Regions from separate parts of the Streptomyces sp. NPDC051664 genome, predicted to be linked through region 3. Evidence: riboswitches for the same ligand, from Rfam matches in the RefSeq annotation. Region 3 holds a riboswitch; each other region holds the start of a gene.
What was found. Region 3 has a riboswitch for S-adenosylmethionine ahead of thrC (threonine synthase). Riboswitches for the same ligand answer to the same signal wherever they lie in the genome.
Positions count from the first base shown of each region.

Region 1: linked by a shared signal. The riboswitch ahead of ACIA8E_RS09805 (aminotransferase class V-fold PLP-dependent enzyme) and the one ahead of thrC (threonine synthase) in region 3 are both predicted to bind S-adenosylmethionine.
Region 2: linked by a shared signal. The riboswitch ahead of ACIA8E_RS27160 (putative leader peptide) and the one ahead of thrC (threonine synthase) in region 3 are both predicted to bind S-adenosylmethionine.

Region 1 covers NZ_JBITCU010000004.1:165,977-175,749, reverse strand. The annotation lists gene ACIA8E_RS09830 (NlpC/P60 family protein) at 1-251, opposite strand, end outside; gene ACIA8E_RS09825 (NYN domain-containing protein) at 535-1,896, opposite strand; gene ACIA8E_RS09820 (hypothetical protein) at 1,933-2,175, opposite strand; gene ACIA8E_RS09815 (rhomboid family intramembrane serine protease) at 2,346-3,095, shown strand; gene ACIA8E_RS09810 (Lrp/AsnC family transcriptional regulator) at 3,092-3,373, shown strand; gene ACIA8E_RS09805 (aminotransferase class V-fold PLP-dependent enzyme) at 3,462-4,838, opposite strand; SAM riboswitch class IV at 5,015-5,132, opposite strand; gene trpD (anthranilate phosphoribosyltransferase) at 5,218-6,282, opposite strand; gene ACIA8E_RS09795 (cytochrome bc complex cytochrome b subunit) at 6,407-8,032, opposite strand; gene ACIA8E_RS09790 (Rieske 2Fe-2S domain-containing protein) at 8,029-9,084, opposite strand; gene ACIA8E_RS09785 (c-type cytochrome) at 9,081-9,773, opposite strand, start outside.
Region 2 covers NZ_JBITCU010000017.1:12,228-22,000, reverse strand. The annotation lists gene ACIA8E_RS27195 (protein kinase family protein) at 1-869, opposite strand, end outside; gene ACIA8E_RS27190 (GntR family transcriptional regulator) at 1,304-1,633, shown strand; gene ACIA8E_RS27185 (hypothetical protein) at 1,749-2,834, shown strand; gene ACIA8E_RS27180 (hypothetical protein) at 3,057-3,194, shown strand; gene ACIA8E_RS27175 (hypothetical protein) at 3,314-3,559, opposite strand; gene ACIA8E_RS27170 (DUF4395 domain-containing protein) at 3,660-4,070, opposite strand; gene ACIA8E_RS27165 (TlpA family protein disulfide reductase) at 4,286-4,720, shown strand; SAM riboswitch class IV at 5,191-5,303, shown strand; gene ACIA8E_RS27160 (putative leader peptide) at 5,343-5,459, shown strand; gene ACIA8E_RS27155 (LLM class flavin-dependent oxidoreductase) at 5,534-6,751, shown strand; gene ACIA8E_RS27150 (NtaA/DmoA family FMN-dependent monooxygenase) at 6,770-8,164, shown strand; gene ACIA8E_RS27145 (LLM class flavin-dependent oxidoreductase) at 8,161-9,270, shown strand; gene ACIA8E_RS27140 (LLM class flavin-dependent oxidoreductase) at 9,285-9,773, shown strand, end outside.
Region 3 covers NZ_JBITCU010000016.1:20,150-29,922, reverse strand. The annotation lists gene ACIA8E_RS26415 (MoaD/ThiS family protein) at 357-635, opposite strand; gene thrC (threonine synthase) at 694-1,995, opposite strand; SAM riboswitch class I at 2,013-2,139, opposite strand; gene ACIA8E_RS26405 (glucosyl-3-phosphoglycerate synthase) at 2,292-3,242, shown strand; gene ACIA8E_RS26400 (trehalose-6-phosphate synthase) at 3,297-4,691, shown strand; gene otsB (trehalose-phosphatase) at 4,710-5,564, opposite strand; gene ACIA8E_RS26390 (DUF3263 domain-containing protein) at 5,721-5,999, opposite strand; gene ACIA8E_RS26385 (ABC transporter substrate-binding protein) at 6,032-7,249, opposite strand; gene ACIA8E_RS26380 (SIS domain-containing protein) at 7,575-8,483, shown strand; gene ACIA8E_RS26375 (ROK family protein) at 8,586-9,518, shown strand; gene nagA (N-acetylglucosamine-6-phosphate deacetylase) at 9,518-9,773, shown strand, end outside.

The sequences.
Region 1 (9,773 bases), on a different contig from region 3:
GCCACCTTGTCCTGCAGCGCGTCGACCTGCTTCTCGAGCTTCTGCTGCTGCTCCTTGGCCCCGCTGTACTTCTCGGTGGCCGTCTCCGCCTCGTGGTAGAGCTTGTCGACCTTCGCCTTGACCTCGCTCTTGGTCGGCTTGGGGTCGGCGTGGGCGGCCTGGGAGGTCAGGGCAACGGCCGCGGCGGCGGTCGCGGTGAGCACGGTCACGCGGGTGCGGCTCGGCTGCTTGGGACGACGGTGGGACGCCACGAAGGCGAGCTCCTTCTTCCTCGAGCCGCCTACCGGGCTGTGGGGGATCGGATCCCCGGCTCCGTGCACGTCACGGACTCGGCGGTTCCTTCGCTGCCACCCCGGATGGGCGATCAACCGTGCGAAGGTTCGAGGCCCGACCTTAGTGACCATCTTGTGATCAGTTCAAATCCTCACAAGCAAAATCTCGCCCCAGCAGTCACTTCTTTACTCACATCACACCGCGTGTAGCGACAGCTTGACGGTCCGTTCCATAAATTCCGGCAAGTCACCACAACTCGCACTAGGCGCGCGAAAGTCGCTTCAGGAGCAAGACGGACGCAACGGGCCTGGCCCCCGCCTTCGCCACACCGTCCGCCACCTCGCGGTCGGTGGAGACCACCACGACGGGCCTGCCCGGCGGTTCGGCGCGGGCCAGTTGACGGATGAGCTCGTCGGCGGTGACACCCGGCTTGCTGAAGAGCACCCGCACCCCGCGCGGCGGCGCGAGCAGGACCGGAGCGGCCAGTTCGGCCCCGTCGAAGACGCAGGTCATCTCGGCGCCGGACTGCGCCGCGAGCACCGCGAGACCGCCCAGCAGGCGCAGTCGCTGCTTCTCCAGCGGCAGTTGCGGATAGCCGGTCTTGGTGACGTTGTAGCCGTCCACGATCAGATGGGCCTGCGGCAGTGCGAGCAGCTGGTCGAGCAGGGCCGGATCGGTGTCCGAAAGCGCCCTGGCGGCAATGTCCTTGGGCGACATCGCGCCCGGCTCGACAGCGTCGACGCTGTCCGCGGGACGGATCGAGGAGGGCGGCAGGGCAAGTTCGCGGCGCAGCCCGCGGGCCGCGTCGAGCACCGTGTCGAGCAGCAGCCGCAGCCGCATGTCCTCGACCGTGCGGCCCTCCCTGGCTGCCCTGCGGCTCGCCTCGACGGACGCCTCCGCCTCTCCGAGCCGGGCCCGCAGCCGCCGGGTCTCGCTCTCGGCCGCGGAGATCCGGGCGGCCGCTTCGGTCCGTACGGTCTCGGTCTCGGCCTTGCCCCGGCGGACCGCGGCCTCACCACGCTTGACCTCATTCAGGGCGGAGCGCAGTTTGCGCCCCAGCGCGTCGGCTTCCTTGCGGGCCGCGTCCAGCTCACCGCGGAGCCGTTCGGTCTCGCTCTTGGTCTGGGTCCGGGCCTGGGCGAGTTCCTCGCGCAGCCGTTCCAGTTCGCGCCGGCTCTCCTCGTCGGCCCGTTCCGCGTCGGCCCGCTGGACCTCCTCGCCGGCTGCGGCAACCAGCTTCACCCAGCCGACCGGGCGCAGCACATAGGCTGCGGCGGCCACATCGACAGGGTCGGCGGCAGCGGGCGGCGATCCTGCCCCCACAGCCGCGGTCAGCTCGGGCTGGGACTCCCGGAGCCGTTCTCCGATGCGCTGACGGAACAGCGTGTCGCTCTCCAGGGCGGCCGCCATCGCGTTCCCGGCGAACTTGGCGCGCCGGGTCGGGGTGAAGCGGGCGTACTGCCTCAGCTGGGCCGGGAGTTCGGTGACCGTGAGGCCACCGAACGCGTCCGAGACCAGCGCGACGACCCGCCGCCGTACGCCTTCGGGCAGCGGGCGGTCGAGCGCCTCGACGGCGTCGCCGGCTCCACCTGCCGGCTCGGCGCCGCTTGCGGGCTGCTCCACGATCCGTCACCCCAAATGTCTGTCCGCACGGCCCCGTCAGGAGTCGGCACCCGGCCTGTCGACTAGTTCGATCTGGTCCACCGCGTTGCACCAACGACACCGGACCGACTCGATGGTCTCACTGACCACCTCGCGCTCTTCGACGGTCGCCTCTCCTGCGAGGTCGAGATGCACGTATTCGACAACCTTGGACGAACGCGTCACGTCGAAGCGCGTGAGATTCCCGCAGAGCGTGCAGCGCCAGCGGGTCCCGTCGGTCGGCTGTGGAACCGTCGTCATCGTTGCGTCCTCTTTCGTCGAGCGTCGAGCGTCGTGCTGCTGCCTGCCAAGGATCTCGCGGTGCGCCGTCGAACTGCGGATGTCCTGCTGTAACCCTACGGCCTTGTGCATACCCATCGGCACGGCGAGGCGGTCTGTCCCGTTCCATCACCTTGCGTCATGCTCTGTTCATGATCGAACGGCGGGCTGTGACGGGTGGACTGACCGGCAGACTCCTGCGCGCCGCCACCGCGGGCGGCGCCCCGGTGACGTATGCCCTCATCGGCCTGTGCTGTGCCGTCTTCCTGATCAGCCCGCTCTCCGGGTTCAACCCCACGTACGGCACCGCCGACACCCTGCTCGCCGCCCAGGCCGGGTACTTCGAGCGCTGGGGGGTGATCCCCACCGAGCTGTGGGGCGGCTCCGCACATGCCCTGCTCACCCCGCTGACCGCACTCTTCGTGCACGGCAGCTGGCTGCATCTGCTCGGCAACATGCTCTTCCTGTACGTCTTCGGGGCGATGGCCGAGGAGCGGATGGGCCGTGCGGAGTTCGCCTTCTTCTATCTCGGCTGCGGCTATCTCGCCCTGCTGGCGTACGCGGCGGCGCACGCCGACTCCGACCAGACCCTCGTCGGCGCCTCGGGGGCGATCTCCGCGGTGCTCGGGGCGTTCCTGTACCTGTTCCCCCGGGCCCGGGTCACCAGCCTCTTCCCGTTCCTGCTCTTCCTGCCACTGCGCTTTCCCGCCTGGATCGTGCTGATCTTCTGGTTCGTCCTGCAGTGGATGGCCGCGCAGGGTGCGGGCAGCGGACCGGGGGTGGCCTATCTCGCCCATGTGGTCGGCTTCGCCACCGGCTTCCTCTACGCCTGGGGGCGCTACCGCCGTGGGGCTAGAGTGAAGACTCCAGCCACGGCCACCGAGGGAGAAAGCCAGCCGTGATCACCGCGATCGTGCTCATCAAAACCAGCGTGGACCGGATTCCCGAGATCGCCGAGTCCATCGCGGCGCTGGACAGCGTCAGCGAGGTCTTCTCGGTCACCGGTACGTACGACCTGATCGCCATGGTCCGGGTGGCCAAGCACGACGATCTGGCGGATGTCATCCCCGGCCGGATCAGCAAGATCCCGGGTGTCGAGGGCACCGACACGCATGTCGCGTTCCGTACGTACTCGCAGCACGACCTGGAAGCGGCCTTCGCCATCGGTCTCGACGCATAGGTACGCCACATCACGGCGTAATACTTCGGCCGGGGACGGGCAGCTGCCCGTCCCCGGCCGAAGTATTACGGCCTCGGTTCCCGGCCGGTCAGACCTGAGCCGTGCCCCGGTCCGGGACGCAGCGGCCGTCCTCGGTGCGGTACTTCCACTGGGCCCCTTCGCTCACCAGCACCTTGACCGCGCGGACGAAGCGCTCGATGTGCTCGTCCGGCGTACCGGCGCCGAAGCTGACCCGGATCGCGTTCAGCGAACGCTCGCCCGGCTCGGCCTCCGGCGCGCCGCACTCGCCCGGGTCCTGCGGGTCGCTGCCGAGCAGGGTGCGCACCAGCGGGTGGGCGCAGAACAGTCCGTCGCGTACCCCGATGCCGTACTCGGCGGAGAGCGCCGCGGCAAAGTGCGAGCTGTTCCAGCCCTCCACCACGAAGGAGATGACGCCGACCCGCGGGGCGTCGTCACCGAACAGCGACAGCACCTTGACCTGGGGGACCTCGGCGAGGCCTTCGCGGACCCGGGTGACGAGCTGCTGCTCGCGGGCGACGAGGCGGTCGAAGCCGGCCTCGGTGAGCGCCTTGCAGGCGGAGGCGATGGAGTAGACGCCGATGACGTTGGGCGAACCGGCCTCGTGCCGGGCGGCGGTGGAGTGCCACTCCACGTCCACACCGCCGTCGGTGCGCCGGGCGACCTTCCGGGAGGCGCCGCCACCGGCCAGGTACGGCTCGGCGTCCTGCAGCCAGTCGGCGCGGCCCGCGAGGACACCGGAGCCGAACGGCGCGTACAGCTTGTGTCCGGAGAAGGCGACCCAGTCGACGTCGAGCTCGTCGATGTCGACCGGGTGGTGCGGCGCGAGCTGTGCGGCATCCAGCACGATCCGGGCGCCGTGGGCGTGGGCGGCGGCGGCCAGCTCCTTCACCGGCCACAGCTCACCGGTGACGTTCGAGGCGCCGGTGACGCAGACCAGCGCGGGGCCGTGGGGGTCACGGCCGGCGAGCGCCCGCTCCAGCGTCTCGACGGCCTGGGCCGGGGTGCGGGGAGCGTTGAGGTAGGTGACACGGGCGTCGCGCCAGGGCAGCAGCGAGGCATGGTGCTCGGTCTCGTACACGAAGACCTGACAGTCGGCGGGCACCGCCGCGGCCAGCAGGTTCAGCGAATCCGTCGTCGACCGGGTGAAGATCACCTGGTCCCCGGCGCGGCAGCCGAGGAACTCCGCAACCGCCTTGCGGCTGTTCTCGAAGAGGTCCGTGGAGAGCTGCGAGAGGTAGCCGGCGCCGCGGTGGACGCTGCCGTAGTACGGGGCGTAGGCGGCGACGTCGTCCCACACCCGCTGCAGGGCCGGGGCACTGGCCGCGTAGTCCAGGGCGGCATAAGTGACTTCTCCGCCGGTAACGAGCGGAACGGTCACATCCTTTCCCAGAACAGGCAGCGGGGAACAAATGGACCGGTCGGTGGCAGCGGTGACAACAGACATGGCGAACTCCCGTAAGAGGCAGGCGAATTCACTGCGCCGGCGGGTACGCGGCAGCGCAGGAGGAAGAAAAAGGGGGTGCGGAGAGGGGCCGGACGGGGCCCTATCGCATTCGCTTGCTCACAAGAGGCTCCTTGAGGACCAGGACCCCAGGGATGTGACATTCACAGATGTCGAGGGGTCCGCGCTTGCCGCAGACCTCGCTGCCTACGGCCTGGTCTTCACCCGGGGCACCCCGCCACGGACGGAGGGTTGCCGGACAGCGGGCCGGGGCCGTAGTCGCTGTCACTCATGACCTGACCAGCATCTTGCCATACGTGCGTCGACGTGCAAGGCGCAGTCCAAGATCTGGACTGCGCCCCGGTCCGCATTTCCCGTTCGGTCAGGCGTTGCTGACCGTCACCCAGCGATCCAGCGCCGCCCGGGCCGCACCCGAGTCGATGGACTCGGCGGCCTTGGCGATCCCGGCGGCCAGTTGCTCGTTCAACGTGCCCTCGCCCGGGTCCAGCGCCACCAGCGCCGCCGCCGAGTTGAGCAGCACCGCTTCGCGTACCGGACCGGTCTCACCGGCCAGCAGCCGGCGGGCCACATCGGCGTTGTACGAGGCGTCGGCGCCGCGCAACGCCTCGACGGGAACCAGCTGGAGGCCGACGTCGCGCGGGTCGAAGGCCTCGTCGCGTACCTCGCCGTCCCGGACCACCCAGATCCGGGAGGTCGCCGTGGTCGTCAGCTCGTCCAGACCGTCGTCGCCGCGGAAGACCAGCGCCGAGTTGCCGCGCGCCGCGAGCACGCCCGCGACGATGGGGGCCATCTTCAGATCGGCGACACCGATGGCCTGGGCGCGCACCTGGGCCGGGTTGGTGAGCGGACCGAGGATGTTGAACGTGGTCTGCGCGCCGAGCTCCTTACGGGCCCGCGCCGCGTACCGCAGGGCGGGGTGGAACTTCACCGCGAAGCAGAAGGTGATACCTGCCTCCTCCGCCACCTCGACGACGCGCTGCGGGGCCAGCTCCAGATTGACGCCGAGCTTCTCCAGGACGTCGGAGGCGCCACTGGCCGAGGAGGAGGCGCGGTTGCCGTGCTTGACGACCTTGGCTCCGGTGCCCGCGACGACGATCGCGGACATCGTGGAGATGTTGACCGTCTTGGCGAGGTCGCCGCCGGTTCCGACGATGTCGACCGTGCGGCCCGGCACCTGGATCGTGGTGGCGTGCTCGTACATGGCGCGGACGAGTCCGGTGACCTCGTCGACGGTCTCGCCCTTGGCGCGCAGGGCGACGGCGAAACCGGCGATCTGCACGTCGGTCGCCTCGCCGCTCATGATGTTGTCCATCGCCCACGCGGTGTCGTCGGCGGTCAGGTCCTGGCCGCGCAGCAGAGCGTTCAGCACGCCGGGCCAGGAACGAGCCGCCACGCTGTCGCCGCCGACCGGGGTCACAACGTTCATGGTCCGCTCCTGGGGGTCCACAGCCGAAAAGGGTATGGACCCCACCCTATCGAGCGCCCGGGACAGCAAAGAGCCCCGTCCATCGAATGGACGGGGCTCCCGCTGTGGCGATCAGTCGAGGCGATCAGTGGTGGCCGTGGCCGCTGGTGATCTCCTTGTACTCCTCGGCAGTGGGCTTTTCGATCTGGTTGTGCTCGCCGAAGTAACCCTTGCTGAGCTTGGCCCGCAGCCTCTGCATCGCGGGCACCTTGCGCTCGACACCGTTCTCGTCGACCGTCGGGCCGATCTCGACCGGCTTGTACTGCTCGTGCGCGGTGAGCGTGTGCAGCTGCGCGGGGTTGAGCGGCTCGTGGATCTCGACGAACTCACCGTGCGGCAGGCGCTTGATGATGCCGGACTCGCGTCCGTGCAGCACCTTCTCCCTGTCGCGACGCTGAAGGCCGAGGCAGATCCGCTTCGTGACGAGGAACGCCAGGACCGGGCCCACGAAGATGAAGATCCGGACGAACCACGAGATGGAGTTCAGCGAGAGATCGAAGTGCGTGGCCCAGAGGTCGTTACCACCGCCGATGAAGACGATGATGTACTCCGCGATCCAGGCGACGCCGAAGGCCGTCCGGGTCGGGGCGTTGCGCGGGCGGTCCAGGATGTGGTGCTCGCGCTTGTCCCCGGTGACCCAGGACTCGACGAACGGGTAGACCGCGATCACGGCCAGCACCAGGCCGAAGGCCATCAGCGGGATGAACACGCCCAGGACGAGCGTGTGACCCCACAGGTTGATCTCCCAGCCAGGCATCACTCGGATCAGACCCTCGGCGAAGCCCATGTACCAGTCGGGCTGGGCGCCGGTGGACACCTGGTCCGGGCGGTACGGACCGATGGCCCAGATCGGGTTGATCGAGGCGATCGCCGCGATGACCGCGATGACACCGAAGACCAGGAAGAAGAAGCCTCCGGCCTTCGCCATGTAGATCGGCAGCAACGGCATACCGACCACGTTCTTGTTGGTGCGGCCGGGACCCGCGAACTGCGTGTGCTTGTGGAAGAAGACCAGGATCAGGTGGCCGACCACGAGGCCGAGCATGATGCCCGGCAGCAGCAGGATGTGGATCGAGTAGAACCGGGCGACGAAGTCGCCGCCGGGGAACTCTCCGCCGAACAGGAACATCGAGATGTACGTGCCGACGATCGGCGTGGCCAGGATCGCGCCCTGGGTGAAGCGGACACCCGTACCCGAGAGCAGGTCGTCCGGGAGCGAGTAGCCCGTGAAGCCGGTGAACATACCCAGCACGAACAGCAGGAAGCCGAACAGCCAGTTGATCTCACGCGGCTTGCGGAACGCACCCGTGAAGAAGACGCGCATCATGTGCACGAACATGGCGGCGAGGAAGATCAGCGCGGCCCAGTGGTGGATCTGGCGGACCAGCAGACCACCGCGGATGTCGAAGCTGATGTCCAGCGTCGAGGCGTAGGCCTCGGACATCCGGATGCCCTGCATCGGCTCGTACGAGCCGTGATACACGACCTCGTTCATGCTCGGGTGGAAGAACAGCGTCAGATACACACCCGTGAGGATGATGATGATGAAGCTGTAGAGGGCGACTTCACCGAGCATGAAGGACCAGTGGTCCGGGAAGATCTTGCGCATGTTGGCCTTGGCCAGGGAGTAGATCCCGAGCCGGCCGTCCGCCCAGTCGGCCACCCGCTCACCGGCGGGCGCCTTGCGCTTCGTGTCGGTCGCAGTACTCATCCGCGCTCCCAGAATGCAGGACCGACGGGCTCTTCGAAGTCACCGAGCGCCGCGAGGTTGCCCTCGCTGTTCACACCGATCCGCAGCTGCGGAAGGGAGTGACCGGCCGGACCGAAGATGACGCGGGCGCCGTCGGAGAGGTCGAAGGTGGACTGGTGGCACGGGCAGAGCACATGGTGCGTCTGCTGCTCGTACAGGCTGATCGGGCAACCGACGTGGGTGCAGATCTTCGAGAAGGCCACGATGCCCTCGTGGGCCCACTCGCGCTCACGCTTGTCCTTGATGTTCTCCGGCTGGATACGGATGATCATCAGCGCAGCCTTGGCGATCTGCGTCTGGAAGTCGTGAGCGTCCTCCGTCAGGCCCTCGGGCATGGCGAAGGTCAGCGAACCGACGGCGACGTCCTCGGGACGCAGCGGCTCCATCGTGTTCATGTTGATGAGCTGCTTGCCCTTGGACCACAGGGTCTGACGGAGCTTCTTCTCCGGCAGCGGGCCGAGGTCGCGCAACAGCATCACGCCGGAGAGCGGCACCAGGGCCAGCGCACCGAACAGGGTGTTGCGGATCAGCTTGCGCCGGCCGAACGCGGACTCCTCGGCACCGGCCGCGAAGTCGGCGAGAACCTTCGCCTTGACCTCGGGCTCCGCCTCGATGGCGTGCCGGTCGTCGGCGACCTCTTCGTCGGACATCAGGGTGCGCGCCCAGTGGACGGCGCCCGCGCCGATCGTGAAGAGCGCCACGCCCAGGGTCAGCCCGAGGGAGAAGTTGAGCGCGCTCACATGGCCGAACGGCCAGATGAACACGATCTTGTCCACCGGGAAGATGACGTACGAGGCGATGAAGCCGACGGTCGCCAGCATGGACAGCACGAACAGGAACGCGACCGTGCGCTCGGAGCGCTTTGCGGCCTGTTCGTCGATGTCCTGGATGCGCGGCCGGTGGGCCGGCAGCCCCGGGTCGGCGAACGGGTCGTCCGCGCCCTCTACCGCGCCGTGCGCGGCTTCCTGCTCAGCGGGCAGGTTCTCTTCTGGAATCTTCTCTTGGCTACTCATGACTTCTTGGCCTTAGCGGTGTGGGCCGCGACCCAAACGGCAACTGCGACGAGTGCGCCCAGACCGAAGATCCAGGCGAACAGACCCTCGCTGACCGGACCGAGCCCGCCCAGCTTGAGGCCACCAGGGGTCTCGGACTCGGCGCTGTTCACGGTCTTGACGTACGCGATGATGTCCCGCTTCTGCTGCTCGGGCATCGTCGAGTCGGGGAAGGACGGCATGCTCTGCGGGCCGGTCTGCATGGCCTCGTAGATGTGCTTCGGGTCCACGCCCTCAAGGCTGGGCGCGTACTTGCCCTTCGTCAGGGCACCGCCCTCGCCGGTGAAGTTGTGGCACTGCGCGCAGTTGGTACGGAACAGGTCGCCACCCTTGGCGATGTCCGCACCGTCAGGGCTGACCTGGTCCTCGGTCGGCACGATCGGGCCGGCGCCGAGCGACGCGACGTACGCCGCGAGCTGGTCGATCTCGGCCTGGGTGTAGATGACCTTCTTCTTCGGTACCTGGGCACCCGGCTGCTGGGCCGGCATACGGCCCGTGCCGACCTGGAAGTCGACGGCGGCGGAGCCCACGCCGACCAGGCTCGGCCCGTCGGACGAGCCCTGACCGCCGGCTCCGTGGCAGCTGGCGCAACCGACGGAGTACAGCTTCTTGCCCTCATCGATGGCGAGGGACTGGGCGGTGTCGTCGGC
Region 2 (9,773 bases), on a different contig from region 3:
TTGCGCTCCTCTCCCCTGTACCCGTACAGAGCGGTGATGAGCCAGATCACCAGATGCGTGACGGAGTAGCAACGGTCATAGGTCTGGTGTTCCGCGAAAAAGTCGGCCTCTTCCTTGGACAGGTCGAACCGGGAAGAGATCGCGAGGCCGTAGTCCGCAAAGAACAGACGCTCACCGTCGGTCAGAATGTTCTGGAAGTGGGCATCGAAGTGCAGGAGACCGCGGGCGTTCATGAACGAGGTCCCGGCCTGCAGTTGCCTCACGACCATGGCGCAGGCCCTCTCGGCCGCTTCGTCCCCGGCTTTGACCCGGACGCCCAGCCAGTCGTGCAGTGTCTGCGGGATGTACTCCAGGAACAGTGCGATGCTCGCCGAGGAATCGCGCAGCGCCTCGATCCGGCGGCGCACCTCCGATCCGCCTCCCCAGTAGGTGACAGCCTTCTCCACGTCGGCCAGTTCCTCGGGAAGCGACTGCCCGGGGTGCGGCAGGGCCCGCCAGTGGTACATCAATGGGAAGCCCTCATAATCCTGTGCGAGCACCCAGTTCGTCGTCATGGTGTGCACGGCCAGCTCCCTCCAGGCCCCAAAGCCCGGCCCCCCGATGACCCCGACACCGAAATGGGAGAAGGCAGGTAGCCCGAAGAGGTTGGCCGTGGACCGGACGTTCTCCGGCTGCCTTTCCAGATCGCTCAGCGGCACCCGCTTGACGAAGACTGGGGTCCCGCCGATGTCCAGCAGCGCCGATGTCCCGCCGATACCGGATCCCATTGGCTCAGCCGCATCCACGAGGTCGCGCAGTTCAAGATCACTGCACAGGGCCAACGCTGCGGAGACGGCACGGTGAGCCGCCAGGCGCGCATCGCGCGACATGTCAACGCTCTCGACGACTGCCTCCACGTGGGGAACAACCTCTCCGAAATACCTGGGCGTCCCCGACGGGCACGTGTGCGCGACGCACAGCCCTGCGGTTCGACTCTCGGCACGTGCAGCGGGCATCCAGGATCCGTTTTGCACACAGATCCGAACTCCCTTTCGGCTGCACTGTACGTGAAGACGACAACGAGATCGGGCGAACGCGATGCCTCGGCAAACCACCACTGCTCAGCGGCTCAGAACTGGGCTAAGGGCTGTCCCGTAACCCCTGGCGGATCAGCGCGCGGCGTCGGATGCGGTGCATCGCAAGGCGAAGGGGCGTCCATAGCAAGCGCTTCTGCAAGGTCTAGACCACTGCTACTTTGTTGTGCATCCCGCATGCATACACAAGCCGTGACGTGAGGTCAGTTGTGTCCCAGTCGCGTGGACCCATGGAGCAGGTGTTGCCTGCCTACCTGCGCATCGCCACCCACTTCGCCCGAGAGATCGAGGCAGGTCGCCTCTCTCAAGGTGAGAAGATCGGCCCAGAACGTGCCCTGGCCGAACAGTTCGGAGTCAACCGCGGGACGGTGCGGGCCGCACTGCGGCACCTCCGCGAGCAGCGCCTTGTCGTGACCGACTCCCGTGGCACCTATGTGACAACGCCCGAACATCAAACGGCTGCCATCATCCGCCAGTCAGCAGCCCCGGCGCTGGAGGTGGGCTCCGGTGGCCCCCAGGGTGTGCGGAGAGATACAGGATCCGGGGGACCGGGGGAGTGACGGACGGTCTCGGTGCTGACGGGGTGGCGGGGGTTGGGTAGGGTTGCCGCGGTTCTGTGGCAGCGGTCGGTCGCGTTGGAGTCGACGCGCACGGGCCGTGACGGAGGTGGTTTGGGTGGAGCTGGCCACGGCCTTCAACGACGCGTGGCACAGGCAGCCGGATCCGGCGGATCGGCCCGACGATCGTCGGCCGTCGAACCCGCAGTGGGTGCTCGTCTCGGCCCTGTGGTTGCTCGCCGCGTGGACACTGGAATCCACACCCGGGTGGGCGTCGACGCTCGTGCTCAACAAGACCGGTGACCGCCGCGACGAGGCATGGCCGGCTCCGCCCGAGCAGCTTGCCGCGATCGCGGACCTGCCGGAGGTCACGGGCGCTGTCCCATACGCCACCATGTTGTCGAAGGACGACCACTCCACGCCGCCCGAGGAACTGGTCTCGCTCATCGCCGGGGCGGCCCACGTCCACGACGCGCGTCGGACGTCGTTGGTGCGGTACCTCGCGAACGAGGCAGCCTGCCGGAAGGGCGACCTGCTCCGCCTCACCACGACCGACGATGATCCAGCCCTGCACCTGTTGCACCGGGATTACTACGGCACGGTGCGGATCACCCTCGCGCCGGCGCCGACGACGCAGCAGCCGCCGGTCATCGCGGATGACGGTGCCGACGGCGCCATCCGTACCCGGATCTCCTGCCTCGCCACGCTTCTGAGCGACCTCCTCATGGTGAACAACAACAACTCCGTCGACTTCCGGTTCCGGATCGGCACGCTCCCCGAAAACGACACGCAGGACGACGACCGCCTCGCCGCCGCCACCCGCTGGTGGTCGGCCACCCGCGACGACGCCGAAGAGTACGCCGACGAAGAACCGACGTTTCGCCCGATCACGTTCACCGAACTGCGGACGTCGCTCCACATGGACGCCCGGCTCTCCCTCGTCGACATCTGGGACGGCTCGTGGAGCGGCATCCATGAGATGCCCGAGATCCCGGCCGACCACGTCGTGACTCATCTTGTCGACGACCTGGTCGACGTCATCGACGGTCGGCTGGGCGGCGCGCTCGTCGCGGCGAACGGGTACCTGCCCACCGGGTGGCCGCCGGCGGACCCAACCGACGAGGACGACGAGGGCGCGTACACATACGTGCTGTTTGTCCTCGGCAACGAGGTGGGCGTCCTCGACATCGACCGGTCCTGCTGAACGCGTGTCCCGCTGTCGGCGCGGCCGGCGTCGCATGCCAGACCACCTGCACCGCCCGTCGTGAACTGTTCGGTCGCCTGGGTGGCCAGGAACCGCCTGGGGCCGCGCGGTCGTCGCACGTCCTGCCGGTTGATCGAGGTGCAGCGCCGTCATCTACCCACGAACCAGGCATGCCTGCGGTCGCAAGCCGAGCGCCGCGGCGGCCGCCTCATAGGGGTCTGGGTGGGGCTTGGTACGTGCGCTCTCGCCCTCTTCATCACCGGCGAGGAGATCCTCATGAGCGGCGGCTCCAGCGAATGGCGGGACACGGCCGGGGCGGGTTCGCCGCCCTCGGCCCGCCTGATCAGGCCGCTTCCGTGAGGGGTTCCTCGGCCCAGATGGTTTTGCCGCGGTCTTCGTAACGCGTTCCCCACCGCTGGGCGAAACTGCGACACCAGCAGTAGACCGCGGCCCGCCCCCGTCGGTCGTGCGGGCGTGCTTCAGGTGCGGAGCGGCGCGTTGTGGTTGGTCAGCACGGTGATGGAGCGGCGCTGGGCGTCCTCGTCGGCGGCGACGAACTCGGGGTTGCCGACGACGTGTTCGCCGGCGTCGATGTCGACGTAGGCTCGCTCCCGGAGACGGTCGGCTGGGAGAAGTAACCCACGCCCGCACCGGGTGCCCGGACAGATCCCCCGGATCGGCGGAGCCGAGTGGCAGGCCGAGGCGGGGGATCGCTCGTGCGTCATGTCGAGGTGAGTCCACGGTGCGCGGCCCGCTTGATCGGCAGTAACGGGAGACCGCGCCGATGACCTCGGCTAACCGGCTGTGTGGGCCGGACTGCGGTGCTCAGGTGCTTCGGAAACGGCGAATGGACAGGTACATCTCGCAGCCGAGGCAGTAGCCGAAGGCCGCGTTGAGAAAGGCCGCAGCAAGGGCGAGCGCGGTGGCGGCCAGGCCGAGCCACTCAGCTCCGGCGAGGTAGCCGACGGTGCCGACCAGGCCGAAGCCGAAGCCCACGCCCTGGGCGAAGCGGGGCGGACGGGCATCCTCCAGTTCGCGCGGCGGGGCGAGTCCGGGCCGAATCGCGACTCGGAACAGCCAGCCGTACGGGGAGTACTGCAGGCCGCCGAACGCGCCGAGCGCGAAGATCGCGGTCTGCACGGCCAGCAGGACGCCGCTGCCAGTGATCAGTACCGCGCAGAGGACAAGTGTGGTGAGCGCGGCGGCAAAGCGGGTGCCGCGCGGGTCTATCTGCATGAGAAGGACTCCGGGACGAGGGGAGGAGGGCAATCGGGCAGGCGCGGGTGTCAGCGACAGCGGCACGCTGTGACCCGGCAGAGGTCGACCACGCGACGAGTGGTCAGCCCCAGCGGCCGGGGAGCGGAGTCCATGGCCGTCATCGTAGCGGTGCGGCACCGAGCGGTCGATGGTCAGTTGGGATGGGGGAGTGGGCGGTGGTGCAGACTGGTTGTATGACCGGGTTGGTGGTGTGTGTCGCGGTGCTCGTTCTGGCGAGCATCTTCGCGGTGGTGCAGGCGGCGCGCAGCGGCAGGCTCCGGTTGCGGCCCATGGATGGTGCGGTGCGCTTGTCGTCGGCGGAGATCGGGGCCGAGCTGGGGGAGCGGGTGACGCTGCTTCAGTTCTCCACTGCCTTCTGCCAGCCATGCCGGGCGACGCGGCGGATGCTGGCCGAGGTCGCCGGGACGGTGCCGGGAGCGGCGCATGTGGAAATCGACGCGGAGGACCGGCTTGAGCTGGTGAGGCGGCTGAAGATTCTGCGCACGCCGACCGTGTTTGTTCTCGACGCGAGCGGCCGGGTTGTCGTCAGTGCGTCCGGGCAGCCCAGGCGTGCGGACGTGATCGCGGCCATCGGTAAGGCAACCGGGGCCTCCACCGCCCGATCGTGATCAAGCAGCTCGCTGCTGAGTCCGTTCTCCGATGCAGGCTGCCGGCCGGACGACCATTTCCGGAACGGACCACCCCTGGGGGCGTTCGCCGAATCGGCTGCCCAGAGGTGCAACCGGACAGGGAGGCCCAGGCTGGTGTTGCTGGTGAACCACTCGGTGTGGTCGACCAGATACTTACGCCAGCCGCGCGTTCGCCGTGGACCAAGACCTGCGTCCGCGTTCGTTGCGAGGCGGCCGTTCGTACGGCCGCCTCCCACACCTGTGCTGTCTGGTTCTACGAGTCGATCGGATTCGCTCTGCGCCGCCGCACCAACTACCTGGCCGCCGCACCAACTACCTGTTGGCGCGTAGCCGGGACGGCCGGACGGAACAGATGGCGCAGCTGTGTTGTTGTGCGTCGTGGCGATATGGGCATGACTATGATCTCCGGACGTTGCGCGGCGCTGCCGCCCCGCGTAGCGTTCCGGGCAGGTTATGAGTGTCAGCGTCAAGCCCTGGCTTGCTGACCGGCAACCCTCCTGCGCGGCGGGGTGCTCCAGGTGACGACCAGGCGGGGCCTGTCCGGGTTTCGCAAGCGCGAGGCCCTCGGGCCCGCCGAGCCGGAAGGGCGGAGGTGACGGTCATGCCACCCGTGTCCTGCCCGCCTGTCAGGGTTCTTGTCCCGCGGCGCAGCGTCCACCTGTACTCCCGGCCCCACATCGACCTGCAGCGTGTGGCCGGCGCGCTCTGTTGTTCCTGACCTGCTCTCCCGCCGCCGAACCTCCGGACGAGAGTCGGCGATCACATACGGTCGATCAGGAAGGCACCCCTTTCGTGTCCTCATCTCCTTCTTCGCTGTCTTCATCGCTTCACCTCGCCGTGGCCCTCGACGGCGCGGGCTGGCACCCGGCCGCCTGGCGCGAGCCGGTGGCCCGACCCAGGGACCTGCTCACTGCCACGTACTGGTCCGACATCATCACGGAGGCCGAACACGGCCTGCTGGACTTCGTGACGATCGAGGACGCACTCGGGCTCCAGTCCTCGCGCTTCACGGAGCCCGACAGTCGTACCGACCAGGTGCGTGGGCGGCTGGACGCGGTGCTCATCGCCGCCCGCGTGGCCCCGCTGACCCGGCACATAGGGCTCATACCGACCGTGGTCGCCACCCACACCGAGCCGTTCCACATCTCCAAGGCGATCGCCACCCTCGACTATGTGAGCACCGGTCGTGCCGGCCTGCGGATCCAGGTGTCGGCGCGGCAGAACGAGGCGGCCCACTTCGGCCGCCGTGCGTTTCCGCGTTTCCGCATCGAGGATCTGGACGGCCCGGCCGTACGGGAGCTGACCGCCGAACTCTTCGAGGAGGCCGGCGACTACGTCGATGTGGTGCGCCGCCTGTGGGACAGCTGGGAGGACGACGCCGATATCCGGGACGCCGCCACAGGCCGCTTCATCGACCGCGACAAGCTGCACTACATCGACTTCGAGGGCAGACACTTCAGCGTCAAGGGCCCCTCGATCACACCCCGGCCACCACAGGGACAGCCGGTCGTCAGCGCTCTGGCGCACCAGAGTGTGCCCTTCCAACTGGTAGCTCGTTCAGCCGACATCGGGTACGTCACCCCGCACGACACCGACGAGGCCCGCGCAATCGTCGACGAGATCCGCGGCGAACAGGCTGCGGCGGGGCGCGCGGAGGACCCCCTGCACATCTTCGGCGACCTGGTGGTGTTCCTCGACGACGACCCTGCAGCGGCGACGGCCCGCCGAGACCGCCTGGACGGCCTCGCGGGTTACGCCTACACCAGTGACGCGAAGGTGTTCACCGGCACGCCCGCGCAGCTGGCGGACCTGCTCCTGGAGTGGCAGCGGGCCGGACTGGCCGGCTTCCGGCTGCGCCCCGCCGTGATCGGCCACGACCTCGAGGCGATCACCCGCGGTCTGGTGCCCGAACTGCAGCGCCGCGACGCCTTCCGGCGCGCCTATGAGGCCGACACCCTGCGCGGGCTGCTCGGGCTCACCCGCCCCGTCAACCGCTACGCCACCGTCTGAGCCGGAGGGACCACGACCATGAGCACCAGCAAGGGATCCGGCAAGCCACTCAAGCAGATACATCTCGCGGCCCACTTCCCCGGCGTCAACAACACCACCGTGTGGAGCGCCCCCGAGGCCGGCAGCCACATCGAGTTCAGCTCGTTCACGCACTTCGCGCGCACCGCCGAACGCGCCAAGTTCGACTTCCTGTTCCTCGCCGAAGGGCTGCGGCTGCGCGAACAGGGAGGGGAGATCTATGACTTGGACGTGGTGGGGCGCCCCGACACCTTCACCGTGCTGTCCGCCCTCGCCGCTGTCACCGAACACGTCGGTCTGACCGGCACCATCAACTCCACCTTCAATGAGCCCTACGAAGTGGCCCGCCAGTTCGCCAGCCTCGATCACCTCTCGGGCGGGCGCGCAGCGTGGAACGTCGTCACCTCGTGGGACGCCTTCACCGGCGAGAACTTCCGCCGTGGCGGCTTCCTCCCGCAGGAGGAGCGGTACTCCCGGGCCAAGGAGTTCCTGGCCACCGCGAACGAACTGTTCGACTCGTGGCATGGTGACGAGATCGTCGCCGACCAGCAGGCCGGCTCCTTCCTCCGGGACGCGCGGGCCGGAGCTTTCATGCACAAGGGACAACACTTCGACATCGAAGGGCAGTTCAACGTCCCGCGTAGCCCGCAGGGCCGTCCGGTGATCTTCCAGGCCGGCGACTCCGACGAAGGCCGCGAGTTCGCGGCCTCCAGCGCCGACGCGATCTTCAGCCGGTACAGCGCTCTCAAGGAAGGTCAGGCGTTCTACACGGACGTCAAGGGCCGCCTCGCCCGCCACGGCCGGACCCACGACCAACTGCTGATCCTGCCCGCCGCGACCTTCGTCCTCGGTGACACGGACGCCGATGCGCAGGAGATGGCCCGCGAGGTGCGCCGCCAGCAGGTCAGCGGCGCCACCGCGATCAAGCACCTGGAGTTCGTCTGGAACCGCGACCTGTCCGGGTACGACCCGGAGGGGCCACTTCCCGACATCGACCCGGACCTCGGCGAGCACACCATCGCCCGCGGCCGCGCGCAGGTACGGATGTACCGCGACCCGCTGGCCACAGCCCGGGAGTGGCGGGAGCTCGCGGCCGCGAACAAGTGGTCGATCCGCGACCTGGTCATCGAGACCGGCAACCGCCAGGCCTTCGTCGGCTCCCCGGCCACCGTCGCCGAGACCATTGACTCCTTCGTCCAGGCCGACGCCAGCGACGGCTTCATCCTCGTCCCGCACATCACCCCCAGCGGGCTGGACGCCTTCGCCGACACCGTTGTCCCGCTGTTGCAGGAGCGCGGCGTGTTCCGCACGGAGTACGAGGGCAGGACCCTGCGCGACCACCTCGGCCTGGCCCATCCCGATGCCGACTCGCCGGTTGAGCGGGTGGCGTCATGAAGTTCCTGGCCATCACTCTCATCATCCACGCCCCGGACCCGGTGACCGGCGTCAGGAAGCCGACCAACGAACGCTTCCGCGAGGTGATCGACAACGCGGTGCTGGCGGAGGAGCTCGGGTTCGACGGCTTCGGCGTCGGCGAGCGGCACGAGCGGCCGTTCATCTCCTCCTCACCGCCGGTCGTGCTCAGCCACATCGCCGCGCTCACCTCCCGCATCCGGCTGTTCACCGCCGTCACCACCCTCAGCCTGCTCGACCCTGTGCGCGCCTACGAGGACTACGCCACGCTGGACCATCTGTCCGGGGGCCGCCTCGAACTCATCATCGGCAAAGGCAACGGAGCTGCCCAGCGCGAGCTGTTCCACGTCACGCCCGAGGACCAGTGGGACCGCAACGCCGAGAGCTATGAGCTGTTCCGCCAGATCTGGCGCCAGGACAAAGTGACCGCCTCACCGCGCTTCCGCCCCGAGCTGGCCGAGGCCGAGGTGTGGCCGAGGCCGTTCCAGCAGCCCATCCGAGTGTGGCACGGCAGCGCCACGAGCCGGGAGTCGGTGGACCTCGCCGCACGCTACGGCGACCCGCTCTTCTCAGCGAATGTCACCAATCCGATCGAGCCGTACGCCGAACTGATCCGCTACTACCGTCAGCGGTGGGAACACTACGGCCACGACCCCGCCCAGGCCGTGGTCGGCGCGGGGACGGCCGGCTTCTGCACGACCCGGACCTCGCAGGAGGCCATCGCCGCCTACCGGCCGGTGTTCGAGGGCTATCTCGCGTTCCAGAAACGGCTGGGCGTCGAACCGGTGTTCCCGACCTTGGAGGACTTCGTCGAACGCAGTTCGGCGCTGATCGGCAGCCCCCAGCAGGTGATCGAGAAGGTGCACCGCTACCACGAACAGTTCGGGCACACCGTCCTGCACCTGCACCTGCACGCGGACGCGGGCGGTCTCACCGACGCCCAGCACCGAGACTCCCTCGAGCTCTTCCAGTCCGACGTGGCCCCCGTGCTGCGACGTGACATCCCCGATCCGTCGTTCGCCTGGGGCCCGGTCCTCGCCGAGTCCCCGCCGGCGCCAGAGCCCGTGTCCCTCGACACCGCCCGCTGAGGAGCACCCCGACCATGCCCAGCATCCCCCTCGGGGTCCTCGACCTCATACCGATCTCGTCCGGCTCCACGGCCACCGAGGCGTTGCGTAACACCATCGACCTCGCCCAGCAGACCGAACGATTCGGCTACGCCCGTTACTGGTTCGCCGAGCACCACCTCAACCCGGGCGTAGCCGGCACCTCACCTGCCGTCGCGCTCGCCCTGACCGCCTCCGCGACCTCGACGATCAGGATCGGCTCCGGGGCCGTGCAGCTGGGTCACCGCACCGCGCTGTCCACCGTCGAGGAATTCGGCCTCGTCGACGCCCTGCACCCCGGGCGGCTCGATCTGGGCCTCGGCCGCTCGGGCGGACGTCCCCCCGAGCGCAAGGGCGGGTCCTTGCCGACCACGACCTCCGTCGTCGACGGACGCGCCCTCAACGGGCTGAGGATCCCGCCGAGGTTCTCCTTCGAACACCTGCTGGGCTCACCCCGGATCGCGCTCCAGCAGCTGCTGCTGTAC
Region 3 (9,773 bases):
CGTCGACCGCGGCCGAATGTATCTGCCCAACTGCCCTCTGCAACAGGTCAATCGGACGAGAATTCTGGGCAGCACCGAACGCCCGAATATGCGGAATTTATGCGATTCCAGGGCAACTCGGGCCGGGCAAAGGCCACTTATGACACAAGGAGTTCGAACACTTTGGCTGCATCTTGTCGCGGGCGGGCGCATTCTCATATGCGGTCGGCACGGGCAGCGGAGGGGACTTCCCAACTGTACCGCGCTTAACCATGCAGAATTGCCCCCTCCGCTTACCTCGCAGAGGGGGCAATTCCGGTGACGCTGTGAAGTCGGCCGCGGGGGCCACGGAGAGTCCGCGCCGGGGCGACGGAGGGTCAGCAGCCGCCCGCGACGGCCGGGATGATCGAGATGCCGGCGCCGTCCGGGGTGGCCGCCTCCAGGCCACCCTCGAAGCGCACGTCGTCGTCGTTGACGTACACGTTCACGAACCGCCGCAGCTTGCCCTGATCGTCCAGGACGCGCGCGGCGATACCCGGGTGGTTCTGCTCCAGCGACTCGATCACCTGGGAGAGGGTCGCGCCCTCGGCCGGGACCTCGGCCTGACCGCCCGTGTAGGTGCGCAGGATGGTGGGGATACGGACCTTGACGCTCATGTGGGTGCCTTCCTTGCGTCTCGGGTGGACGTCACGGATGGACGTCCCGGTGGTCGGGTCAGCTGCGGGCCAGGCCGGCGGCGCGGAACGCGTCGAGGCTGGGCCGGATGGTCGCCGTCGGACCGGTGGTCGGGGCGACCGCGTCCAGCGTCTTCAGACCGTCACCGGTGTTGAGGACGACGGTGGTGAGCGTCGGGTCCAGCAGGCCGGCCTCGATCAGCTTCTTCGTCACACCGACCGTCACCCCGCCGGCCGTCTCCGCGAAGATGCCCTCGGTGCGTGCCAGCAGCTTGATCGCGTCGACGACCTGCTCGTCGTCGACGTCCTCGACGGCGCCGCCGGTCCGGCGGGCGATGTCCAGGACATAGGGGCCGTCGGCCGGGTTGCCGATCGCCAGCGACTTGGCGATCGTGTTCGGCTTCTGGGGGCGTACGACGTCGTGACCGGCCTTGAAGGCGGTGGAGACCGGGGAGCAGCCCTCGGCCTGGGCGCCGAAGATCTTGTACGGCTTGTCCTCGACGAGACCGAGCTTGATCAGCTCCTGCAGACCCTTGTCGATCTTCGTGAGCTGCGAGCCGGACGCGATCGGGATGACGAGCTGGTCCGGCAGCCGCCAGCCGAGCTGCTCGCAGATCTCGTACGCGAGCGTCTTGGAGCCCTCGCCGTAGTACGGGCGCAGGTTGACGTTGACGAAGCCCCAGCCCTCGCCGAGCGGGTCACCGATGAGCTCCGAGCAGAAGCGGTTGACGTCGTCGTAATTGCCCTCGATGCCGACCAGTTCACCGCCGTACACCGCGGCCATGACGACCTTGCCCTGCTCCAGGTCGTGCGGGATGAACACGCAGGACCGCAGGCCGGCCCGGGCCGCGGCCGCGCCCACGGCGCCGGCGAGGTTGCCGGTGGAGGAGCAGGAGAGAGTGGTGAAACCGAAGGCGCGGGCGGCCTCGACGGCGATCGCGACGACGCGGTCCTTGAAGGAGTGCGTCGGATTGCCGGAGTCGTCCTTGACGTACAGGCCGCCGGTGACGCCCAGTTCGCGGGCGAGGTTGTCGGCCTTGACCAGCTTGGTGAAGCCGGGGTTGATGTTGGGCTTGTCCGCGACATCGGCGGGGACCGGCAGCAGCGGCGCGTAACGCCAGATGTTGTTCGGGCCGGCCTCGATGCGCTTCTTCAGCTCGTCCGGGGAGCCGCTCGGCAGGTCGTACGCCACTTCGAGCGGCCCGAAACAGGTCGCGCAGGCGAAAATGGGACCGAGCTCGAAACGCTCTCCGCACTCGCGGCAGGAAAGTGCCGCGGCGGGACCGAGGTCGACAGCGTCGGCGGAAGAATTGGTGCTCACTGCAACGGTCTGCGTAGCCATGATGGCGAGGCCCTTTCTCCTCATCTTCCTCGCGACGCATTTCGCCACGAGACGGAATTGGCACCTTCCCCACCTGACCTCGCGGTCGGCAGGAGGGTTGCCGGGACTTCAACGGGCCGTTCCCTCAGTCCCTCTGGATGAGCGCTGTGGCACTGGATCATCGATCCAGGCATTTATCGGCGGAGGACCCCGGCATGCGAGGGTCATCCGCGTTGTTCAAGACTGTAACCGAAGCATCGGACGGTTGAGATAGCCGTCCGAACCGCGAGATGGATCACATACAGGGAGTATCGGTCGTGCTGGAAGAGGTCGAACGCTGGCTGACCAGGCGCTCCTGGTCGGCCGCCGACCGCCCGCTGGACCGGCTCGTCGCCGCCAGGGCCAGGGATCCGCAGCGCGGAAGTGTGAGCGTCGTGCTGCCCGCCCTCAACGAGGAGGCGACGGTCGGCGCGATCGTCGAGACGATTCGGGTCGAGCTGATGGAGAAGGTCCAGCTGGTCGACGAGCTGCTGGTGATCGACTCCGGGTCGACGGACGCCACCTCAGAGGTCGCCCGGAAGGCGGGCGCCCGGGTGGTGCACCGTGACGACATACTCCCGCGGATACCCGCCGTGCCCGGCAAGGGCGAGGTTCTCTGGCGATCACTCCTGGTCACCGAAGGTGACATCGTCTGCTTCATAGACGCCGACCTGAAGGACTTCTCCGCGGACTTCGTCTCCGGCATCATCGGCCCGCTGCTCACCGATCCCGAGGTGCAGTTCGTGAAGGCGATGTACGACCGCCCGCTCGGAGACACAGCAGGCCAGGGGGGTCGCGTCACGGAACTGGTGGCCCGCCCGCTGCTCAATCTGCACTGGCCGCAGCTGGCCGGCTTCGTCCAGCCGCTGGGCGGCGAGTACGCGGTGCGGCGCTCGCTGCTGGAGCGGCTGCCGTTCCCGGTCGGTTACGGAGTGGAACTGGGCCTGCTCGTGGATGCGCTGCACACCGTGGGGCTGGACGCGCTGGCACAGGTCGATGTGGGGGTCAGGAAGCACCGCCATCAGGACGGGCAGGCACTGGGCCGGATGGCGGCGGCGATCTACCGGACGGCGCAACTGCGCCTCTCGCGCGGCCACTTGGTACGACCATCCCTCACCCAGTTCGAACGCGGCGAGACCGGCTTCGTACCGCGCACGCACGCCGTGGACACCGAGGAGCGGCCGCCGATGCAGGAGATCAGGGAGTACGTTTCGCGCCGCGCCGCCTGAGGTGGTCTGACTTCGCACGTTTGGGCGGTTCGCGATCGGGCTAGATTCCGCAACATGGTCTCCGAGCACGTGATCACGTCTGCTGCCCAGGTACTCGTCGCGTCCAACCGCGGCCCGGTCTCGTACGCACTGAGCGAGGACGGTTCGATCAGCGCCAAACGGGGCGGCGGCGGACTCGTCTCCGGGCTGAGCGCCGTCGAGGACAAGCTGTGGGTCTGCGCGGCGCTCGGCGACGGGGACAGGGAGGCGGTCCGGCGCGGGATCGCCGAGCCGGGCGTACGGATGCTCGACATCGACGCCGATGTGCACGCCGACGCGTACAACGGCATCGCGAACTCGGTGCTCTGGTTCGTCCACCACATGCTGTACCAGACGCCGCTGGAGCCGGTCTTCGACGCGGAGTTCCGCCGGCAGTGGGCATCGTTCGAGGCATACAACCTGGCCTTCGCGCAGGCGCTCGCCGAGGAGGCGGGCGAGGGCGCGGCGGTGCTGGTGCAGGACTACCACCTGGCCCTGGTCCCCGGCATGCTCCGCGACCTCCGCCCCGACCTGCGGATCGGCCACTTCTCGCACACCCCGTGGGCCCCGGTCGACTACTTCCGCCTGCTGCCCGACGACATCGCGGAGCAGCTGCTGCGCGGCATGCTCGGCGCGGACCGGGCGGGCTTCCTGACCCGGCGGTGGGCGGACGCGTTCACCGCCTGCTGCACGGAGGTCCTGGGCGGCACCGGCCGGACGAGGATCGGCGTGCACGGTCTGGGCGCGGACGCGGACTTCCTGCGCCGCCGCGCGCACGAGGCGGACGTGGACGAGCGGATGGCGATCCTGCGGGAGCAGGTGGGCGGCCCCGGCCGGAAGACGATCGTGCGGGTCGACCGTACGGAACTGTCCAAGAACATCGTCCGCGGGCTGCTGGCGTACCGGGAGCTGCTGAACACCCGCCCGCAGTGGCGCGAGCGGGTGGTGCATGTGGCGTTCGCGTACCCGTCGCGGCAGGACCTGGCGGTGTACCGGGAGTACACGGCCGAGGTGCAGCGGCTGGCGGACGACATCAACGAGGCGTACGGAACGCCCGATTGGACCCCGGTCCTGCTGCATGTGAACGACGACTTCGCGCGCTCGCTGGGGGCGTACCGGCTGGCGGACGTGGCGCTCGTCAACCCGATCCGCGACGGCATGAACCTGGTCGCGAAGGAGGTTCCGGTGGTCTCCGACCAGGGCTGCGCGCTGGTGCTGTCGCGGGAGGCGGGGGCGTACGAGGAGCTGGGCGCGGACGCGATCGTGGTGAACCCGTACGACGTGTCGGCGACGGCCGTCGCGCTGCACGAGGCGCTGACGATGCCGGACGGGGAGCGGGCGGAGCGATCGAAGCGGCTGGCTGCGGCGGCGACCGCGTTGCCGCCGCAGCGGTGGTTCCTGGAACAGTTGGAGGCGCTGCGGCGGGACTGACCGTCCGGCGGCGATCGTTCAGAGGCGCCGGGCGAGGGCCGCGAGGAAGTCGACCACGGCCGCCGGACCCGACAGCAACAGGTCCGCCCGCTCGGCCAGTTCCGGCACTTCGGCGCTTCCGCTGCACACCAGCAGCCCCGGGATGCCCTCGGGGCCCTCCGTGCGGAGCTTCTCCACCGCGGCGTACGCGGCGAGGTCGCCCAGGTCGTCCCCGGCGTACAGGACGGACTCGGCGTCCGTCTCCCGTACGTACTTCGCGAGCGCCACGCCCTTGTCCATGCCGGGCGGACGCAGTTCCAGGACGAGGCGCCCCGGCTCGACGATCAGTCCGTGCCGGGCCGCGAGCTCACCCAGCGGGCCACGCAGCGCGTCGAAGGCGGCCTGCGGGTCGGCGGCGCGGCGCGTGTGGACGGCGAGCGCCTGACCCTTCTCCTCGATCCATGTGCCGTGCCATGAGTCGAACCGGTCCAGCACGCCCGGGAGTTCGGCGCGGACCGCCGCCACACCGGGGTGCGGGGCGGGCGCGTGAACGGTGCTGGAGACGGCGTCCCAGCGTTCGGCGCCGTAGTGACCGAGGACGACGAGGTGGTCGAGGCCCGGGACACCCGCGAAACCTCCGTGCCGGACTGCGACACCGGCCGGGCGGCCGGTGATCACGGCGACGGAGGCGACCTTCGGGGCGAGCGCGGCGATGGCCGGGACGGTGCCGGGGTGGGCGCGGGCCTGCTCCGGGTCCGGGACTATGTCGGCGAGGGTGCCGTCGAAATCGAGGGCGACCAAGGCGCGGTCGGGGCGGGCCAGGATGGCGGCGAGGCCTTCGCGGCCGGCCGGCGTGGTGGGGGTGGGGAGGGGTTGCTCTGGGTTGCTGCCCATGTGCCGAGCCTATCGGGGGTGCCGGAGCGCGGCTACGGGTGCGCCTGCGGCGGGCCTGTCGTCCGGCCCCCGCCCCTGTCCGAAACCCGCGGCTCCGCCCCGGACCCCCGCTCCTCGAACACCACAGGGGCCGGGCTTTCCGGGGCAGCGCCCCGGCTACCGCCTCGCCCGCCGGGCCTCCCGCACTCGCCGCAGCCGGTTGACCGTCACCGGGTCCGCCTCCAGTGCCCGCCGGTCGTCCAGCAACGCGTTCAGCAGCTGGTAGTAGCGCGTCGGCGAAATCCCCAGCCCCTCGCGGATCTCCCGCTCCTTCGCCCCTGGCCCGGGCCACGACCGCCGTTCCACGGCCAGCACCGCACGCTCCCGCTCGGAGAGCCCCGGCTGCGTCGTGTCCGGGGTCTCCGCACCGGCGGAGTCGTTCTCGGAGGCGGTCATATCAGCCAACATAACGCCCGCGCCTCATCCCGCTACTCCGCCTCTTCCGCCGTCGCCGCCCCCCGGGCGATCTCGGCCAGCACACCCGCCGGACTGCCGCCCGGCTCCACCGCCTTACCGATGTCCTGCTTGACCAGTTCGCTCGTCCGCGCCCACGACGTCTTGCCGACGGGGTAGAACTCCGAGTTCGGCAGCGCCTCCAGGAACTTCCGAAGCGGCTTGTGCTTGGCGTCCGTCTCCATCAACTCGGACGCGCTGTCGGTGACCGGGAGCAGGTCGTACTCGTCGGCGAAGGCCACCACATTCTTGTCCTCGAACATGTAGTCGAAGAATTTGCCGATGGCCTCGTGGTGGTTGTTCTGCTTGAAGCCCATGATCCAGTCGGCGACGCCCATCGACCCCTCGGTCGGGCCGTTGATGCCGGGCAGCGGCACCATGCCGACCTGGACGCCCTTCTTCTCGGCCTCCTGCATCAGCGTGGGGTGCCCGTTGAGCATCCCCACCTTGCCGCTCGTGAACGCGTCGAACGCCTGCGCCCGGTCCAGCTTTCCGGGGGCCACGGGGCCGACCAGCCCCTTGTCGACCAGGTTCGTCTTCAGCCAGTCGAACGTCTTGACGTTCTCGGGCGAGTCGATGTCGTACGAGCCGACGTCGTCCGTGTAGCCGCCGCCTCCACTGAGCAGCCACATCATGGTCTCGGCCTGGGACTCCTCCTGGCCGAGCGGCAGCGCGAACGGGTAGGTGACGCCACGCTGCTTGAGCACCACGGCGTCGTCACGGATGTCGTCCCAGGTCTTCGGGGCGTCCAGGCCCGCCCGGCTGAAGTACTTCTTGTTGTAGAAGAGCAGCCGGGTGCTGGCGACGAACGGCAGTCCGTACTGGGTCTGGTTGTACTGGCCCGCATCGGCCAGCCGCGGCAGGAAGTTCGCCTGCGTGCGGATGGCGAGCATGTCGTCGGCGCTGTAGAGCTTCCCGGCCTTGGCGTAGTCCGCGTAGGCACCGATCTGCGCGATGTCCGGGGCCTGCCCCTTCTTCACCATGTCGGCGACCTTGCGGTCGACGTCCTTCCAGGAATAGACGTCGACGTCGACCTTGATGCCCTCGTGGGACGCCTCGAAGTTCCTGGCGAGTTCGTCCCAGTACTTCTTGGAGCTGTTCGCCGCGCTGTTGCCGTAGTCGGCCGCGACGAGTTTGAGGGTGACGTCCCCCGCTGCGCTGCCGGTGCCACAGCCCGACAACGTCGCCGCCATGCCGAGTGCGGCTACCGCCGCGGTCAGTCCCAAGTAGTGCCGCTGCACAGCCAGTCCATCCTCATCGATTCGGTGACCACCCGACCGTCCGGATGAGCTGCGATTTTTACCCATGTCGCCAAGGGAGGTCTACACCAGAGAAGTATCGCTTCTGCAACGTAACCGGACCTGTGTCCGGATGGTCCGGGGTGTCATTGCACGGGAACGGGACCCGCTGTTAAGTACATCTCGGCACACGGCACTTCATGGTCCGTACCTTTCCGTGCCGGCTGTTCTGCACCGCCCCGTCGTTATCGTTCCCCCACGCACCGAGGAGCCGTCCAGCATGTCCCGTACCGCATCAGAGATTGCCACCCAGCCCGGCTGCTGGCGACGCGCCGCGGAGGCGGGGGCCGAGTTCGACGGACTGCCGCGGCCGGGTGAGCGGGTCGCCGTCACCGGGTGCGGCACCTCCTGGTTCATGGCGATCGCGTACGCGGCGCTGCGCGAGGCGGCCGGGCAGGGCGAGACCGATGCGTTCGCCTCCTCGGAGTTCCCCGCGGGGCGTCCGTACGACCGGGTCGTGGCGATCACCCGCTCCGGCACGACGACCGAGGTCCTCGACCTCCTCGGTGAGCTGCGCGGCAAGGTGGCCACCGTCGCGCTGACCGCCGACCCGAGGACGCCCGTGATGGATGCCGCCGACGCCGTGGCCGTACTGGACTGGGCGGACGAGGAGTCGGTCGTCCAGACCCGGTTCGCCACCACCGCGCTGGCCTTCCTGCGGGCCGGCCTGGAGGCGGCGGGTCCGCTTCCGGCGGGGGTGAAGACGGTCGCCGAGGCAGCGGTCGACGCGGAGCTCGCGGTGACGGAACCGCTGGCGGAGGCGGTCGTCGCGGCCGAGCAGTGGACATTCCTGGGGCGCGGCTGGACGTACGGGCTGGCCCAGGAGGCCGGGCTCAAGATGCGCGAGGCAGCGGGCGCCTGGACCGAGTCGTACCCGGCGATGGAGTACCGCCACGGACCGATCTCGATCACCGGGCCGAACCGGGTCGCGTGGGTGTTCGGTGCACTGCCCGAGGGGCTCGCGGGCGAGGTCGCGGGGGTCGGCGGCACGCTGGTGGCCCATGCCACGGCCGACCCGATGGCCGACCTGATCCGGGCCCAGCGGCTCGCGGTCGAGATCGCGGAGTCGAAGGGGTACGACCCGGACCACCCGCGCAATCTTTCCCGCAGCGTGATCCTCACGCCCTGAGCCGTCGGCCGCGCCGACCGCCCGCGTCACTTTGTATGGATGCGCAACAAACAGCGATAGTGGACTAGACCTATCGGGGTCCGGCGGGCGAAACTGTTTTCCGTGAAACACGTCATCGCCCTCGATGTGGGCGGCACCGGAATGAAGGCCGCCCTGGTCGGGGCCGACGGCACCCTGCTGCACGAGGCCCGGCGCGCGACCGGCCGGGAGCGCGGACCCGACGCCGTCGTGGAGTCCATCCTCGCCTTCGCCGCGGAGCTGCGCGCCCACGGCGAGGAACAGCTCGGCGAGAGTGCCGCCGCGGCCGGTGTCGCCGTACCCGGCATCGTCGACGCGGAGAACGGGATCGCGGTCTACGCCTCGAACCTCGGCTGGCGCGACGTACCGATGCGGGACAAGCTCGGCGAGCGGCTCGGCGGGGTGCCCGTCGCGCTCGGCCACGACGTCAGGACCGGCGGCCTCGCCGAGGGCCGGATCGGCGCGGGCAAGGGCGCCGACCGCTTCCTCTTCGTGCCGCTGGGCACCGGTATCGCCGGGGCCATCGGCATCGCGGGCAGCATCGAGGCGGGCGCGCACGGGTACGCGGGCGAGATCGGGCACATCGTGGTCCGGCCGGACGGGCCGGACTGCGGCTGCGGACAGCGCGGCTGCCTGGAGACCCTGGCGTCCGCCTCCGCGGTCAGCCGGGCCTGGGCCGCAGCGTCCGGCGACCCGGAGGCCGATGCGGCGGACTGCGCGAAGGCCGTCGAGTCGGGCGATCCCGCGGCCGTGCGGGTCTGGCGGAACGCGGTCGACGCGCTCGCCGCCGGGCTGGTCACCGCGCTCACCCTGCTCGACCCGCGCACGCTGATCATCGGTGGCGGGCTCGCCGAGGCGGGGGAAACCTTGTTCGTACCACTCCGTGCGGCCGTCGAGGAACGCGTCACGTTCCAGAAACTGCCCCACATCGTCCCGGCGGCCCTCGGGGACACCGCCGGATGCCTGGGCGCAGGGCTGCTCGCCTGGGATCTTCTCTCCACGGAGGTATCCGCCTGATGGCCGGACGCGCAGACAGCACGGTTCTCGCAGGGGCCAGGGTGGTTCTTCCCACCGGGACCGTCGAGAACGGGCGGGTGATCGTCGAGGGCACCCGGATCGTCGGCAGTGCACACGAAGGCGCCCGGACCGTCGATCTGACCGGCCACTGGGTCGTGCCCGGCTTCATCGACATGCACAACCACGGCGGCGGCGGCGCGTCCTTCACCTCCGGCACCGTGGACGAGGTCCTCACCGGCGTCCGCACCCACCGCG